Regions from separate parts of the Micromonospora sp. NPDC093243 genome, predicted to be linked through region 1. Evidence: predicted binding sites of a transcription regulator. Region 1 holds the regulator's gene; the other holds the start of a gene.
The links. The regulator HrcA, encoded in region 1, represses chaperone genes, less so after heat shock. The targets are predictions, from matches to a motif close to GGTTNGCACNCTCNNNNNGAGNGTGCNAACC.
Positions count from the first base shown of each region.

Region 2: a site for HrcA is predicted at 4,999-5,029, ahead of groL (chaperonin GroEL). Genes of this name have one in related genera too.

Region 1 covers NZ_JBIVNT010000009.1:53,645-60,832, reverse strand. Annotated here, with positions in the region: gene ACIP9D_RS27240 (16S rRNA (uracil(1498)-N(3))-methyltransferase) at 1-661, opposite strand, end outside; gene dnaJ (molecular chaperone DnaJ) at 715-1,860, opposite strand; gene hrcA (heat-inducible transcriptional repressor HrcA) at 1,941-2,963, opposite strand; gene ACIP9D_RS27225 (DUF4870 domain-containing protein) at 3,174-3,812, shown strand; gene hemW (radical SAM family heme chaperone HemW) at 3,850-5,073, opposite strand; gene ACIP9D_RS27215 (enoyl-CoA hydratase-related protein) at 5,092-5,901, shown strand; gene ACIP9D_RS27210 (SDR family NAD(P)-dependent oxidoreductase) at 6,000-6,764, opposite strand; gene ACIP9D_RS27205 (hypothetical protein) at 7,186-7,188, shown strand, end outside.
Region 2 covers NZ_JBIVNT010000008.1:25,930-33,117, forward strand. Annotated here, with positions in the region: gene ACIP9D_RS25545 (S8 family serine peptidase) at 1-1,759, shown strand, start outside; gene ACIP9D_RS25550 (GNAT family N-acetyltransferase) at 1,811-2,743, shown strand; gene ACIP9D_RS25555 (hypothetical protein) at 2,833-3,078, shown strand; gene groL (chaperonin GroEL) at 3,179-4,801, opposite strand; gene ACIP9D_RS25565 (hypothetical protein) at 5,077-6,471, opposite strand; gene ACIP9D_RS25570 (cold-shock protein) at 6,578-6,781, opposite strand; gene ACIP9D_RS25575 (GNAT family N-acetyltransferase) at 7,007-7,188, shown strand, end outside.

The DNA of each region.
Region 1 (7,188 bases):
CGCCGAGGCGGACCGGGCGGGCGCCGGCCTCGGCGAAGGCGTCCAGCTCGGCCGGGGCGACGCCGCCCTCGGGGCCGACCACCAGCACGATCTCGCCGGCGTCCGGCAGGTCGGCGGTGGTGAGGCGCCCGTCGGCCTCCTCGTGCAGCACGAACGCGGCGGCGGCCCCGGCGATCCGGCGGGCCACCTGGACGGTCGACTCGTCCGGCGCGCCGGCCACCACCGGAAGCCAGGGCCGGCGGGCCTGCTTGGCCGCCTCGCGGGAGGTCGCGACCCACTTCTCCCGGGCCCGTACCCCCCGGTCGCCGCGCCACTGGGCCACCGAGCGGGACGCCGCCCAGGGCACGATCTCGTCCACCCCGACCTCGGTCATCGCCTGCACGGCCAGCTCGCCCCGGTCGCCCTTGGCGATGCCCTGCACCACCACCAACCGTGGAACGGCCGCGTCGGCGTACCCCCGGGAGGTGATGTCGAGTTCCAGGCTGCCCCGGCCGACGGCGGTGACCACGGCGGTCGCCGTGCCACCCCGGCCGTCGGCGAGCAGCAGCTCCTCGCCCACCCGCAGCCGTTGCACGGTGGCCGCGTGGTGCCCCTCGGGCCCGCCGAGGGTCAGCGAGTCGGCGGCGGGCAGCGGATCGACCAGGAAGAGCGGCGCGGACACGATCAACAGGCTAGCCGCCCCGGACCGGCCGGGGCGGCTGACCCGGCTACGACTCAGGCGTGGCCGTTGAACGCGTCCCGCATCCGGGAGAAGAAGCCGCCCTGCTTGGTCAGCTCGGCGACCTCCTCGCCCCGGGTCTTGGCGAAGTCGCGCAGCATCTTCTCCTGATCGGCGTCGAGCTTGGTGGGGGTACGCACGTCGAGGTGCACGTAGAGGTCGCCCCGGCCGGTGCCGCGCAGGTGTGGCACCCCGCGGGCGCGCAGCCGCAGCGTGCTGCCCGGCTGGGTGCCGGACTTGACGTCGACGGTCTCCTCGCTGTCCAGCGTCTTGATGGTCAGCCGGGTGCCGAGGGCCGCCGCCGTCATCGGCACGGTCACCCGGCAGTGCAGGTCGTCGCCCTTGCGCGAGTAGACGTCGTGCGGCCGCTCGTGGATCTCGACGTAGAGGTCGCCGGCGGTGCCGCCGCCGGGGCCGACCTCACCCTGCTGGGCCAGCCGGATCCGCATGCCGTCCTCGACCCCGGCCGGGATCTTGACGGTCAGCGAGCGGCGGGTACGCACCCGCCCGTCACCGGCGCACGTCGGGCACGGGTGCGGGATCGTGGTGCCGTAGCCCTGGCAGACGGTGCACGGCCGGGCGGAGACCACCTGGCCGAGGAAGGTGCGCTGCACGGACTGCACCTCGCCGCGACCACCGCAGGCCTCACAGGTGGCCAGGTGGGTGCCGGCGGCGGTGCCGGCGCCGGAGCAGGTGGTGCAGAGCACGGCGGTGTCGACGGTGATCGGCGCCTCGACGCCGAACGCGGTCTCGTGCAGGTCGAGCTCCAGCCGCAGGATCGCGTCGGCGCCCGGCCGGGTGCGCGGCCGCGGCCCGCGGGCGCCGCCCGCGGCCCCGCCGAAGAACGCGTCCATGATGTCCTGGAACCCGACGAACGGGCCGGCCCCGCCGGGACCGCCCGGGCCGCCGGCGCCCCCGCCGCCCGGGGCGAGCGGGTCACCGCCCAGGTCGACGATCTGCCGTTTCCGGTCGTCCGAGAGGACCTCGTACGCGGCGTTGATGTCCTTGAACTTCTCCTGAGCCTCCGGATCCGGATTGACGTCCGGGTGGAACTGGCGCGCCAGCTTGCGGTAGGCGCGCTTGATCTCGTCGTCGGAGGCTTCCCGGCTCACACCGAGAATGCCGTAGTAGTCCCTGGCCACTGCGTTCCGTGTCCTCATGTTCGTCTCGCGTTGCGTTGCGCCGGTCGGCGGCCGGAGCCGGCCGTCGGCGCCCTGACTGGTCAGTTCTGGGCCAGCAGCTCGCCCACGTAGCGTGCCACGGCGCGCACCGTGGCGATGGTCCCGGGGTAGTCCATCCGGGTGGGCCCCAGCACCCCCAGGCCGCCCACGATGGTGGCGCCCGGGCCGTAGCCGGTGCTGACCACCGAGGCGGCGCGGAGGTTGTCGAACTCGTTCTCGTCGCCGATCAGCACCCGGGTCGTGCTCGGCTCCGTCTCGCCGATGAGCTTGAGCAGCACGACCTCCTCCTCCAGCGCCTCGAGGATCGGCCGCAGCGAGCCCTGGAAGTCGAGCAGGCCGCCCCGGGTCAGGTTGGCGGTGCCGGCCAGCGCGAGCCGCTCCTCGTGCCGCTCGACCAGCGTCTCCAGCAGCACGGTGGAGAGGGTGGTCATCGCCGGGCGCAGCTCGGTCGGCACCTCGTCGACCAGCGCCTGCACCAGCGGCGGTGTGTCGGAGAGCCGGGTGCCGGCCAGCTTCTCGTTGACCAACCGGCGCAGGTCGGTGACGTCGTCGGCGGGGATCGGCGCGGGCATCTCCACCAGCCGCTGCTCGACCCGTCCGGTGTCGGCGATCATGACCAGCATCAGTCGGGTGGTGGAGATCGGCACCAGTTCCAGGTGCCGGACCGACGACCGGGCCAGGCTCGGGTACTGCACGACGGCGACCTGCCGGGTCAACTGGGCCAGCAGCCGGACCGTACGATGCACCACGTCGTCGAGGTCGACCGCGCCGACCAGGAAGCGCTCGATCGCCCGGCGCTCGGCCGGGCTGAGCGGCTTGACCCGGGACAGCCGGTCGACGAAGAGCCGGTAGCCGCGGTCGGTGGGCACCCGGCCGGCGCTGGTGTGCGGCTGCCGGATGTAGCCCTCTTCCTCGAGCACGGCCATGTCGTTGCGGACCGTCGCGGGCGAGACCCCGAGCTGGTGTCGCTCGACCAGCGCGCGGCTGCCGACCGGCTCCTGCGTGGCGACGTAGTCCTCGACGATGGCGCGGAGCACGGCGAGCTTGCGGTCGTCGAGACCCATTCCCCCCACCTCCTACGCGCCTCGGCCGGCGGCACTGTGCACCGCCGGCGGCTCTCCTGGCACTCGACTGTAGCGAGTGCCAGTCTACGTCGGCAGGCCCGCCAGCGCGATGATCAACGACGGACCGCGGGTGCGGCCCTGCCCACGTCCCGCCGATCCGGACGACAGCGCTCTGGTGCGGCGTTGCCGGCTGCCCCTACCGTGACGTTCATGACTGAACCACCTCGCCCTCCCGGCGCCGGGGAGCCCGGCGGCAACCCGCCGGAGCCGAACCCGCCGTACGCAGCTCCCGGCCCGTCCGCAGCGGACGAGCCGCCCACCGCACCACTGTCCGGGGCCCCGGGCCCGGGCGGCTATCCCCCGCCCGGCGGCTATCCGCCACCCGGCGGTGACCTGCCACCGTCAGGCGGCTACCCACCCCCAGGTGGGCCCCCGGGCGGCTACCCGCCCCCGGGCGTCGGCTATCCGACCGGCGGGGCCTACGGCGCTCCCGGCGGCGGGTTCGCCAACAACGAGGACAAGACCTGGACGCTCGTCGCGCACTTCGGCGGGGCGGCCGGGATGTTCCTCAGCGGCGGCGTGCTCGGCTGGATCGCCCCGCTGGTGGCGATGCTGGCCCGGGGCAACCAGTCCCCGACGGTCCGGGCGCACGCCGTGGCGGCGCTCAACTTCCAGCTGATCTGGTCGATCGTCGGCGTGATCGGCTGGGTGCTCTCCTGCATCCTCATCGGTTTCATCGGCGTCGCCGCGGCGGTCATCCTCGGCACGGTCTTCGGCATCCTCGCCGGGATCAAGGCCAACGAGGGCCAGCTCTACCGCTACCCGATGTCGGCGAGCTTCATCAAGTGATCCCGGCCGGCCGCTCCCCCGGCCGGTCGGGCACCGCTCACGGCAGCAGGTCGCGGACGACGGCGTCGGCCAGCAGCCGGCCCCGCAGGGTGAGCACGGCCCGACCGGCCGCGTACGGTCCGGCGTCCAGCAGGCCGTCGGCCAGCGCCCGCGCGGCGGCGGCCCGGCCGGCGGCGTCCAGCACCTCCAGCGGCAGCCCGGAGGCGAGCCGCAGCCGCAGCATGACGTCCTCCATGTGCGCCTCGTCGGACGTGAGCACCTCCCGGGCCAGGCCGGGGGACGTCCCGGCGGCGAGCCGCTGGGCGTACGCCCCGGGGTGCTTCACGTTCCACCAGCGCACTCCGCCGACGTGGCTGTGCGCCCCCGGCCCGAGCCCCCACCAGTCGGCGCCGGCCCAGTAGAGCAGGTTGTGCCGGCACCGGGCGGCCGGCGTCCGGGCCCAGTTGGAGACCTCGTACCAGGAGAAGCCGGCCGCGCCGAGCGCCGCCTCCGCCGCCAGGTAGCGGTCGGCCGCCACGTCGTCGCTCGGGTACGGCAGCTCGCCACGGCGCATCCGGGCGGCGAGCCTGGTGCCGTCCTCCACGATCAGGGCGTACGCGCTGACGTGGTCGACACCGGCGGCGACCACCTGCTCGAGCGAGCGGGCGAAGTCCTCGGCGCTCTCCCCCGGCGTGCCGTAGATCAGGTCCAGGTTGACGTGGTCGAACCCGGCGTCGCGCGCCTCCAGGGCGGCGGCGGTGGCCCGACCCGCGCTGTGCTTGCGGTCCAGGATCGCCAGCACCCCCGGCGCGGCGGACTGCATGCCCAGGGAGATCCGGGTGTAGCCCGCCGCCCGCAGCGTCTTGAGCGACTCTGGCGTGACCGACTCCGGGTTGGCCTCGGTGGTCACCTCGACGTCGGCGGCCAGCCCCCAGGTGCGGTCGATCGCGTCGAGGATCCGGGCCAGGTCGTCGGCGGGGAGCAGGGTCGGGGTGCCGCCGCCGACGAAGACGGTGTCCACCCGCTTCGGCGGGGCGTCGCCGAGCACCCGGGCGGCGAGCCGCAGCTCGGCGAGCACGGAGTCGGCGTACTCCTCCCGGCTCGCCCCACCGCCCAGCTCGCCGGCGGTGTAGGTGTTGAAGTCGCAGTAGCCGCAGCGGCTGGCGCAGAAGGGCACGTGCACGTACACGCCGAAACCCCGCGCGCCGACGTCGGCGGTCGCGGTGGAGGGTAGCGATCCGTCGACGGGGACGGTCTCGCCTTCTGGAAGCACGCCGGGCATGAGCACTAGTGTGCCCGCATGACCTCTCCCGACGCGCTGGTGCGGGTCGCCACGGCTCGCGGGGTGACCACCCTCACCCTGGACAGCCCGCACAACCGCAACGCGCTCTCCACCCCGCTGATGACGCAGCTGCTCGCCGGGCTGGCCGCCGCTGTCGCCGACGACGGCGTCCGGATGGTGGTGCTCGACCACACCGGCCCGGTCTTCTGCTCCGGCGCGGACCTGAAGGAGACCGCCGCCGCGTACGCCAGCGGGACGGTGCCGGCCGGGAAGCTCGGCGACGTCCTCGCCGCGGTCTGGGAGTGCCCCAAGCCCGTACTCGCCCGGGTCGCCGGGCCGGCCCGGGCCGGCGGGCTGGGTCTGATCGCGGCGGCGGACCTGGCGGTCTGCGCCGAGGAGGCGACCTTCGCCTTCACCGAGGTGCGGATCGGCGTGATCCCGGCGGTGATCTCGGCGACCGTGCTGCCCCGGCTGCACCCGCGGGCGGCGGCCGAGCTCTACCTGACCGGCGACACCTTCGACGGCCGGCGGGCCGCCGAGATCGGGCTGGTCACCGCGGCGGTGCCCGCCGACGGGCTGGACGCGGCGGTGGAGCGGTACTGCGCGTCGCTGGTGCGCGGGGCGCCGGGCGCGTTGGCCGGCGCCAAGCAGTTGCTGCGCCGCCCGGCCGCGGGCGACCTGCGGGCCGAGATCGCCGAGCTGGCCGCGCTGTCGACCGGCTACTTCCTCTCCGAGGAGGGGCGGGAGGGCGTCACGGCGTTCCGGGAGAAGCGATTGACTCGATGGGTGGCCGGTCTTGACGGTGGTCGCGCCGATCACGCGGACTAGCGCCGGGGCATCTGCCTCGGCTCGGCCGGGCGGTCGGCTGGGACGGATCAGCGCCGGGACGCCGCCGCGGCGCGGCGGCGTCCCGGCGTCCGTCCGGGTCACCAGGCGGTCGCGCCGCCGTCGACCGGATAGTTCGCGCCGGTGATGTACGACGCCCGGTCGGACGCGAGGAAGACCACCAGCTCGGCGACCTCCTCCGGGCGGGCGAAGCGCTTGACGAGCGTCTTGTTGGTGATCGCGTCCCGGGCCACCTGGTCGTCACCGAGGTCGCGCTCACTGGCCGGGCTCAGGATCGGCCCGGGACTGATCGCCACCGCACGGATCCCGTGCGGCGCGCCTTCGAGCGCGAGTTGCCGCGTCATGCCGATGATGCCCGCGTTCGCGGCGGCGTGCCCGACCATCGGCGGGACGTGGCCACCGATCATGCCGGCCATGGAAGCGGCGCTGATGATGACGCCGCCGCCGCGCCGGACCAGGTGCGTCCAAGCGAACTTCGACACGAAGAAGGGAATGTCGAGTTCGCCGGTGATGGTGGCCCGCCAGTCCTCGACGGAGAAGTCGGGCATCGGGCCGAAGCGGAGCGAGGCGGCGTTGTTGTAGACCACGTCGAGTCCGCCATAGGCCGCGACGGCGTCCTCGACCAGCTGGCGCACCTGTTCCGGATCGGTGAGGTCGACCGGCGCGATGCCCGTCATCTCGCCGCCGGCACGCCGGACGAGTTCGACCGTCTCGTTGTTGCCCTCGACCTGGATGTCGGCCCCGACGACCCGCGCGCCTTCCCGCGCGAAGGCCAGCGACGCGACGCGTCCCAGCCCTCCGCCCGTGCCGGTGATGAGCACTACCTTGCCGTCCAGCGTTCCCATGGAACTGCTCCTTGGTGTCTGCCCTGTCCGGACGGCTTGTGGCGGGCCGTTCGGGCACCTGCGGGACGTCGCCGGTCGGGCGACGGTCCCCTGTAATTGACATGTCAATCGTATGCAAGTGCTTGACCGGTCAACCACATTTCGGCTCCGGGCGTCGCGGTGACGCTCCTGACACGTCGCCGGGCGAGAGGTACGGTGCTCTGTCACGGTTTCGGGCATTCCGCAGCAGACGCCGCTGGCCGGGTCCAAGACTCCGATTATCGCCGAACCAGGGCGGACGGGAGGCCGGTACGCGCAGGTGAGAGCGCGGCCGGAGCGGGAACGCCCGGTCGGTGCGGGCCGCCCCGGCCCGGTCCAAACCGGTCGGACGACCCGGATCGGCCGCTGCGGGACGTACGCTTGTCGGACTGTCGAACAGGGGGTG
Region 2 (7,188 bases), on a different contig from region 1:
GGTCGGCGGCCTCGTCGCCGGGGTGGCCCTGCTGCTGCTCGCCGCCGGGGCCGGCCAGTCCGGCGCCCAGCTGCCCGCCCTGCTCACCCTCCCACCGACCGGCTTCGCGCTGGCCGCCCTGTACGCGGCCGCCCGCCGCCGGCATCCCGCCGTCGCGGTCCCGGCCGGCCCGGCCCGGTGGCTGGTCGGGCTCGCCGCGTTCGGCCCGCTGGCGTTCGCCGATCCGGAGGAGATCACCCTGCTGCTGGCGACCACCCGGGACGTGCCGTTCTGGGTGGCGGCCGCCGCCGGGGCCGGGCTCGCGGTCGGGCTGCTGCTCGCCGCCGGGTACGCGCTGCTGCTCGCCCGGCCGCGCGGTCGTGTCCCGCGTCGGCGGACGGCGGCGGTCACCGCCGCCGTGCTGCTGGTCGCGCTCGGCGCGGTCGACCTGGGCCCGGGCCAGCCGGGGTTGCACGGCGAGCGACTCTTCGTGGTGCTGCGCGAGCAGGCCGACCTGTCCGGCCTGCCGGCCGCCGCGCCGGGCCGGACCGGCCGGGACGCCCGGGCCGGTGAGGTCTACCGCCGGCTGGTCGCCACCGCCGAGCGGAGCCAGGCCGATCTGCGTCGGGAGCTGAGCCGGCTGCGCCTGCGCCCCACGCCGTACTACCTGGTGAACGGGATCGAGGTGGATGGCGGCCCGGCGGTGCGGGCCTGGCTGGCGCGCCGCCCGAAGGTCGCTCGGGTGCTGGTCAGCCAGCGGCTGCGCCCACTGCCCGCGCCGGCCGGCACCACGCGGGGCACAGATCCCGCCCCGACCGGGCCGGAGTGGAACATCCGCCGGATCGGCGCCGACCGGGTCTGGAGCCAACTCGGGGTGACCGGCGCGGGCGTGGTGGTGGGCAGCTCCGACTCCGGGGTGGACGGCCGCCACCCCGCGTTGGCCGGCGGCTTCCGCGGCGGCGACGACTCCTGGTACGACCCGTGGGACGGCACCCGCGCCCCCACCGACGCGGGCGGGCACGGCACCCACACGACGGGCAGCGCGGTCGGACGCGACGGCATCGGGGTGGCACCGGGAGCGCAGTGGGTGGGCTGCGTCAACCTGGACCGCAACCTCGGCAGCCCGGCGCACTACCTGGACTGCCTCCAGTTCATGCTGGCGCCGTTCCCGTCCGGCGGCGACGCGTTCACCGACGGGCGTCCGGAGCGCGCGCCGGACATCCTGACCAACTCCTGGGGCTGCCCCGGGATCGAGGGCTGCGACGCCGGGGTGCTCCGGCCGGCCACCGCCGCGCTGGACGCCGCCGGCATCTTCGTGGTCGCCGCGGCCGGGAACACCGGCCCCTGGTGCGCGTCGATCGACGACCCGCCCGCGCCCTACCCGGACGTGCTGACCGTGGGGGCGGTGGACGACCGGGGCCGGGTGGCGCAGTTCTCCTCCCGAGGCCCCGTGCCGGGCGGGCCAGCCAAGCCGGACGTGCTGGCCCCCGGCGTCGGGGTCCGCTCCGCGATGCCCGGTGGCGGGTACGCCACGCTCGACGGCACCTCGATGGCCACCCCGCAGGTGGCCGGGGTGGTGGCGCTGATGTGGTCGGCCGACCCGGCGCTGATCGGCGACCTGCCCCGGACCCGCCAGCTGCTGCGGGAGACCGCGACGCCCGCCGAGCCGACCTATCGCTCCCGCAATCCGGCGGACGCCTGCGGTGGGCCCGCGAACATCACCGGCGCCGGCCTGGTCGACGCGTACGCGGCCGTGCGGGCGGCCCGGGCCGCGGGCTGACGGTGGCCGGGCCTTGGGCGGACGGGTACCCGTGATCTAGGGTCGGCGACCATGGACGCGGAGATCACCGTCAGCGAACTCACCCCCGATCTGGCGCCCGCCGTGGTGCGGCTCTGCGCCGGAGCGCTCGACCTGCCCGAGGACGCGACCGAGGCGGGCGTCCTGGTGGACGCGCTCTGGACCCGGGCCGCCGCCGACCGGCCGGTGTTCGCGCTCGGCGCGTACCGGGGGGCGGAGTTGGTCGGAGTGCTGATCGGCTCGATGTCGGCGGCCGACCCCCGGCTCGGGCACGTCGACCTGGTCGCGGTCGCGCCGGAGCACCGCCGCCGGGGCGCCGGGCGGGCGCTGCTGGCCGGTGCGGAGCGGCAGCTCGCCGACCGGGGTGCGGCCGAGGTGCTGCTCGCCGGCAACCCGCCGTACTACGCCTGGCCGGGGATCGATGTCCGGTACACCCCCGCGGTCTGCGCCGCGCTGGCGCTGGGCTACCAGGAGGACCGGACGGCCTGGAACATGACCGCCGACCTGTCGTACGACGAGTCGCCGGCGCTGCGCTCGACGCAGGCCGCGGAGCGACGGTTGGCCGGACAGGGGGTGACGGTGCGCCGCGCGGAGCCGGCGGACCTGCCGGCGCTGGCCGCGTTCGCCCGGTCCACCTTCGGCGGGGCCTGGGACGGCGAGTTGGCGGGTTCGGTGGGCCGGCCGGGGGCGGGCTGCCACCTGGCGGAACGCGACGGCGAGGTGATCGGCTTCGCGGCGTACGGGTCGTCCCGGCCGAGCTGGTTCGGGCCGATGGGCACCGCCCCGGCGGCTGAGGGCTCGGGGATCGGCGGGGTGCTGCTGCGGCGCTGCCTGCGGGACCAGCACGACATGGGGCTGGAATCGGCCCAGATCGGCTGGGTGGGGCCGGTGCCGTTCTACTCGGGCAGCTCGGGTGCGCGGATCGAGCGGGTCTTCTTCCTGTACCGGCGGACGATCGGGAACTGATCCGGGGCGAATGGGATATAGACCCGTATAGTGCCATTCGCCCTCATCCGTGATCGACGCCCCCTACCGTTTCGGTAGAGGAGGCAGCAATGACCACGGACGACGAACACACCGAGGACGTCGCACCCGTCACCTGGACCCCGGTCGGCGATCTGCCCGGCCATCTGCCGATCGACCGACTCGACTACGGGGACGCCGAACAACTGGCCGAGATGAGCGTCGCCGATGACCCCGCGGCCGAGGATCCGGTCGAGATGGTGGACGCGCCGATCCAGCTCCGCGCGCCGTACGACCGGACGCACAAGCGGCGCAACCAGCGCCCGCTGCCGACCTGACCGCGCCTGCCGGCGCCCGCCGACCTGGCGGCTGACGACCTGACGACGAAACGGGGCGGACCGCTGACGCGGCCCGCCCCGTTTCCGGTCGGAACTGGACTCAGAAGTCCATGTCCCCGCCACCCGGACCAGCCGGGGCGGCCGGGGTCTTCTCCGGCTTGTCCGCCACGACGGCCTCGGTGGTGAGGAAGAGCGCCGCGATCGACGACGCGTTCTGCAGCGCCGAGCGGGTCACCTTGGCCGGGTCGATGATGCCCGCGGCCAGCAGGTCCACGTACTCGCCGTTGGCGGCGTTGAGGCCGTGGCCCGCCTCCAGGTTGCGCACGCGCTCGACGACCACGCCGCCCTCGAGGCCGGCGTTGACGGCGATCTGCCGCAGCGGGGCGTCCAGCGCGATCTTGACGATCTGCGCGCCGGTCGCCTCGTCGCCGGTCAGGTCCAGCTTGTCGAAGGCGGTCTTGCCGGCCTGCACCAGCGCGACGCCACCACCCGGGACGATGCCCTCCTCGACGGCCGCCTTCGCGTTGCGAACGGCGTCCTCGATGCGGTGCTTGCGCTCCTTCAGCTCGACCTCGGTGGCCGCGCCGACCTTGATCACCGCAACACCGCCGGCCAGCTTGGCCAGACGCTCCTGCAGCTTCTCCCGGTCGTAGTCGGAGTCGCTCTTGTCGATCTCGGCCCGGATCTGGTTCACCCGGCCCTGGATCTGCTCGGCGTCACCGGCACCGTCGACGATGGTGGTCTCGTCCTTGGTCACCACGACCTTGCGGGCGCGGCCCAGCATGTCGACGTCGGCCGCGTCGAGCTTGAGGCCGACCTCCTCGCTGATGACCTGACCACCGGTGAGGATGGCGATGTCGGTGAGCATGGCCTTGCGGCGGTCACCGAAGCCGGGCGCCTTGACGGCGACCGACTTGAAGGTGCCACGGACCTTGTTGACCACCAGGGTGGCCAGGGCCTCGCCCTCCAGGTCCTCGGCGATGATCAGCAGCGGCTTGCCGCCCTGCATGACCTTCTCCAGGATCGGGAGCAGGTCCTTCACCGACGAGATCTTGCTGTTGACGATCAGGATGTACGGGTCGTCGAAGACGGCCTCCATACGCTCCGGGTCGGTCATGAAGTACGCGGAGATGTAGCCCTTGTCGAAGCGCATACCCTCGGTGAGCTCAAGCTCCAGGCCGAAGGTGTTGCTCTCCTCGACGGTGATGACGCCTTCCTTGCCGACCTTGTCCATCGCCTCGGCGATGATCTCGCCGACGCTGGTGTCACCGGCCGAGATGGAGGCGGTGGAGGCGATCTGCTCCTTGGTCTCCACGTCCTTGGCGAGCTTGAGCAGCTCCTCCGAGACGCTGGCCACGGCGGCCTCGATGCCCCGCTTCAGGGCCATCGGGTTGGCGCCGGCGGCCACGTTGCGCAGGCCCTCACGAACCAGGGCCTGGGCCAGGACGGTCGCCGTCGTCGTGCCGTCACCGGCCACGTCGTCGGTCTTCTTGGCGACCTCCTTGACCAGCTCAGCGCCGATCTTCTCGTACGGGTCCTCGAGCTCGATCTCCTTGGCGATGCTCACACCATCGTTGGTGATGGTGGGGGCACCCCACTTCTTCTCGAGCACGACGTTGCGGCCCCGGGGGCCGAGGGTCACCTTTACGGCGTCGGCGAGCTGGTTCATGCCCCGCTCGAGGCCGCGGCGCGCCTCTTCGTCGAACGCGATCATCTTGGCCATACGGCGTTGTCCTCCTGGACACTCACGGGCCACCCGAGTGTGTGTCCCGGATGGGCCGCCTGGTGTACGCACCTTGGGGCGCCGTCGTCGTGGTGACGACGGCTCACCTCGGCCGGGCCGGATAGCCCGCGACGACCGGCCACCTGCCCCACCGGCGGCTTGTCCCGCCGGCGTGGCCATGGCCCCACCGCCCCGACCTTTGGCACTCACAGTACGCGAGTGCCAATGACTTGTTTAGCACTCTCCCATGCCGAGTGCAAGCACGAACGCCGCGATCAGCCGAGCTCCGCGGCCAGTCCGGCGCTGTTCACCGGCCGCTCATGGACCCGCTGCTCGGCGTACGTCACCAACAGCCCCACCAGCTGCACGAGGTGGGCGGGGAGGGCCAGCACCGCGGTGACGGCGATCACCGCCACCACGCCGATCGCGGACCCCGGCGCGGCGAGCGGATCGGTGCCGAACGGGGCGGTGCCGACCCCCTCGATCACACTGGCGACCACGGTGCAGACGATCACCACGGCGACGACCAGGGCCACCCGCCCCAGCAGCAGCCCCAGCCGGTCGTGGAACATCCGGAACGACCGGCCGATCGGGTTGTGCCGCTCGAAGAGGTAGACCGGCCCGGCCATGCTCAGCGCGAAGGCGAGGTAGATGCCGGGCAGGACGCAGAAGCAGACGCCCAGGCCGACGATCACGCTGATCAGCAGCGTCCAGCCCCAGAGCCCGAGTGCCCGGCGCAGGCCGTAGCGCAGCGCGGCGGCCAGGTCGACCGGCTCGCCGGCCGCCTGGCGGGTGATCACCCACGTCCCGGCGGCCCAGCCCAGGGCCTGCACCAACCCGATCACCAGGCTGCCGCCGACCAGCACCAGGACGATGGTGGCCAGGTCGGTGAAGAAGGTGTCGGGCAGCGCGGCCGGGTCCTCGACGGTGGACGTCTCCCAGTTCGCCGTCGGGTCCAGCCCGATGGAGAGCACCGACAGCACCGCGGCGGGCAGCACCTGGGTGAGCAGCAGGATGGGCAGCAGCAGTCGCCAGCCGCGCCGCACCGCCCCCACGCACCGGTCGAACCAGCCGCTCAGCCCGACGCCGGGCGGGGTGACCAGCGGGTCGGCCGGATCGAAGCCGGGTGGGTACCACCCGGCCGGTGGACCCGGATACCAGGGCTGCCCGCCGTACGGCCCGGCGCCGGCCGGGTAGCCGCCGGTGGGCGGGAAGACCCAGCCCTGCGGCGCGCCCGGCGGCGGCTCCCAGGGAGGCGGCACGCGCGGGTCCCAGCCGGCCGGAGCGGTCGGCGGAGGGCCGCCGGGCGGCGGCGCGCTCGGGTCCCAGCCGGCCGTCGGGGGGCCACTGGTGGTGGGCGCGGCCGGATCCCAGCCCGGCGGCGGGCCCCAGGCGGACGCCGCGGTCGGGTCGGAGCCGGGCTGAACGCCCGGAGCGTCCGTGGACGGGACTCCGGCGCCACCGGGCGCGGGCGTGGCCGGGTCGGCGCCCGGCGCGGGCGTGGCCGGGTCGGCGCCCGGCGCGGGCGTGGCCGGGTCGGCGCCCGGCGCGGGCGTGGCCGGGTCGGGTTCGCCCGGACGGGATCCGGACGGGTTGTCGCCGCCCGAGTGCGGACCGGACGGGTCGGGCTGGCCCGGGGGCGGGACGGCCGGGGGCGGCTGGTCGGACATGAACCCTCCTCAGCGACGGCTGGAACGGTTCACGATCTTCCAGGGTCGGGCCCCGTGGCGCAGCCCCGGCCGGCACCGGCCGATGGTCCGGGCAGGCGGCGCCCGCTCAGGCGATGACGCGCACCCGCTCAGCCTGGGGGCCCTTCTGCCCCTGGGCGATCTCGAACTCCACCCGCTGGCCGTCGTCGAGCGCCTTGTAGCCGTCCATCTCGATCGCGGAGAAATGAACGAAGACGTCCTGCCCGCCGTCGACGGCGATGAAGCCGTAGCCCTTTTCGGCGTTGAACCACTTCACGGTGCCCTGTGCCACGGTGCACTTCCTCACTCTGCGCGGCGTTTCCTACCCGCGCGGCCGGGCACGGCCGGGCGCGCGGCAACCACCTTTTCCGCGATCGGCGACGGCCGCTGAAGAGGTGACCGAAATCGCACGCTACACGAGGAGTGACGGCGGCGCACGACCACAAATCGGGGCATATTGCACCCGATGTCGAGCCATGCGGCCATCGGTCGTCATCATTGTGGTAGGTATGCGGTCATGATGACCGCTCCGGCCCGGCCCAGCCCACGGCAGGCGGAGATCCGCCGGGTCCGACCGGCGGACGCCGCCCGGATGCGGGCCCTGCGGCTGGAGATGCTCGCCGACTCGCCGCTGGCCTTCCTGGAGACCGTGGCCGACGCGGCGGCCCGCCCGCACGCCGAGTACGCCGCCCGGATCGC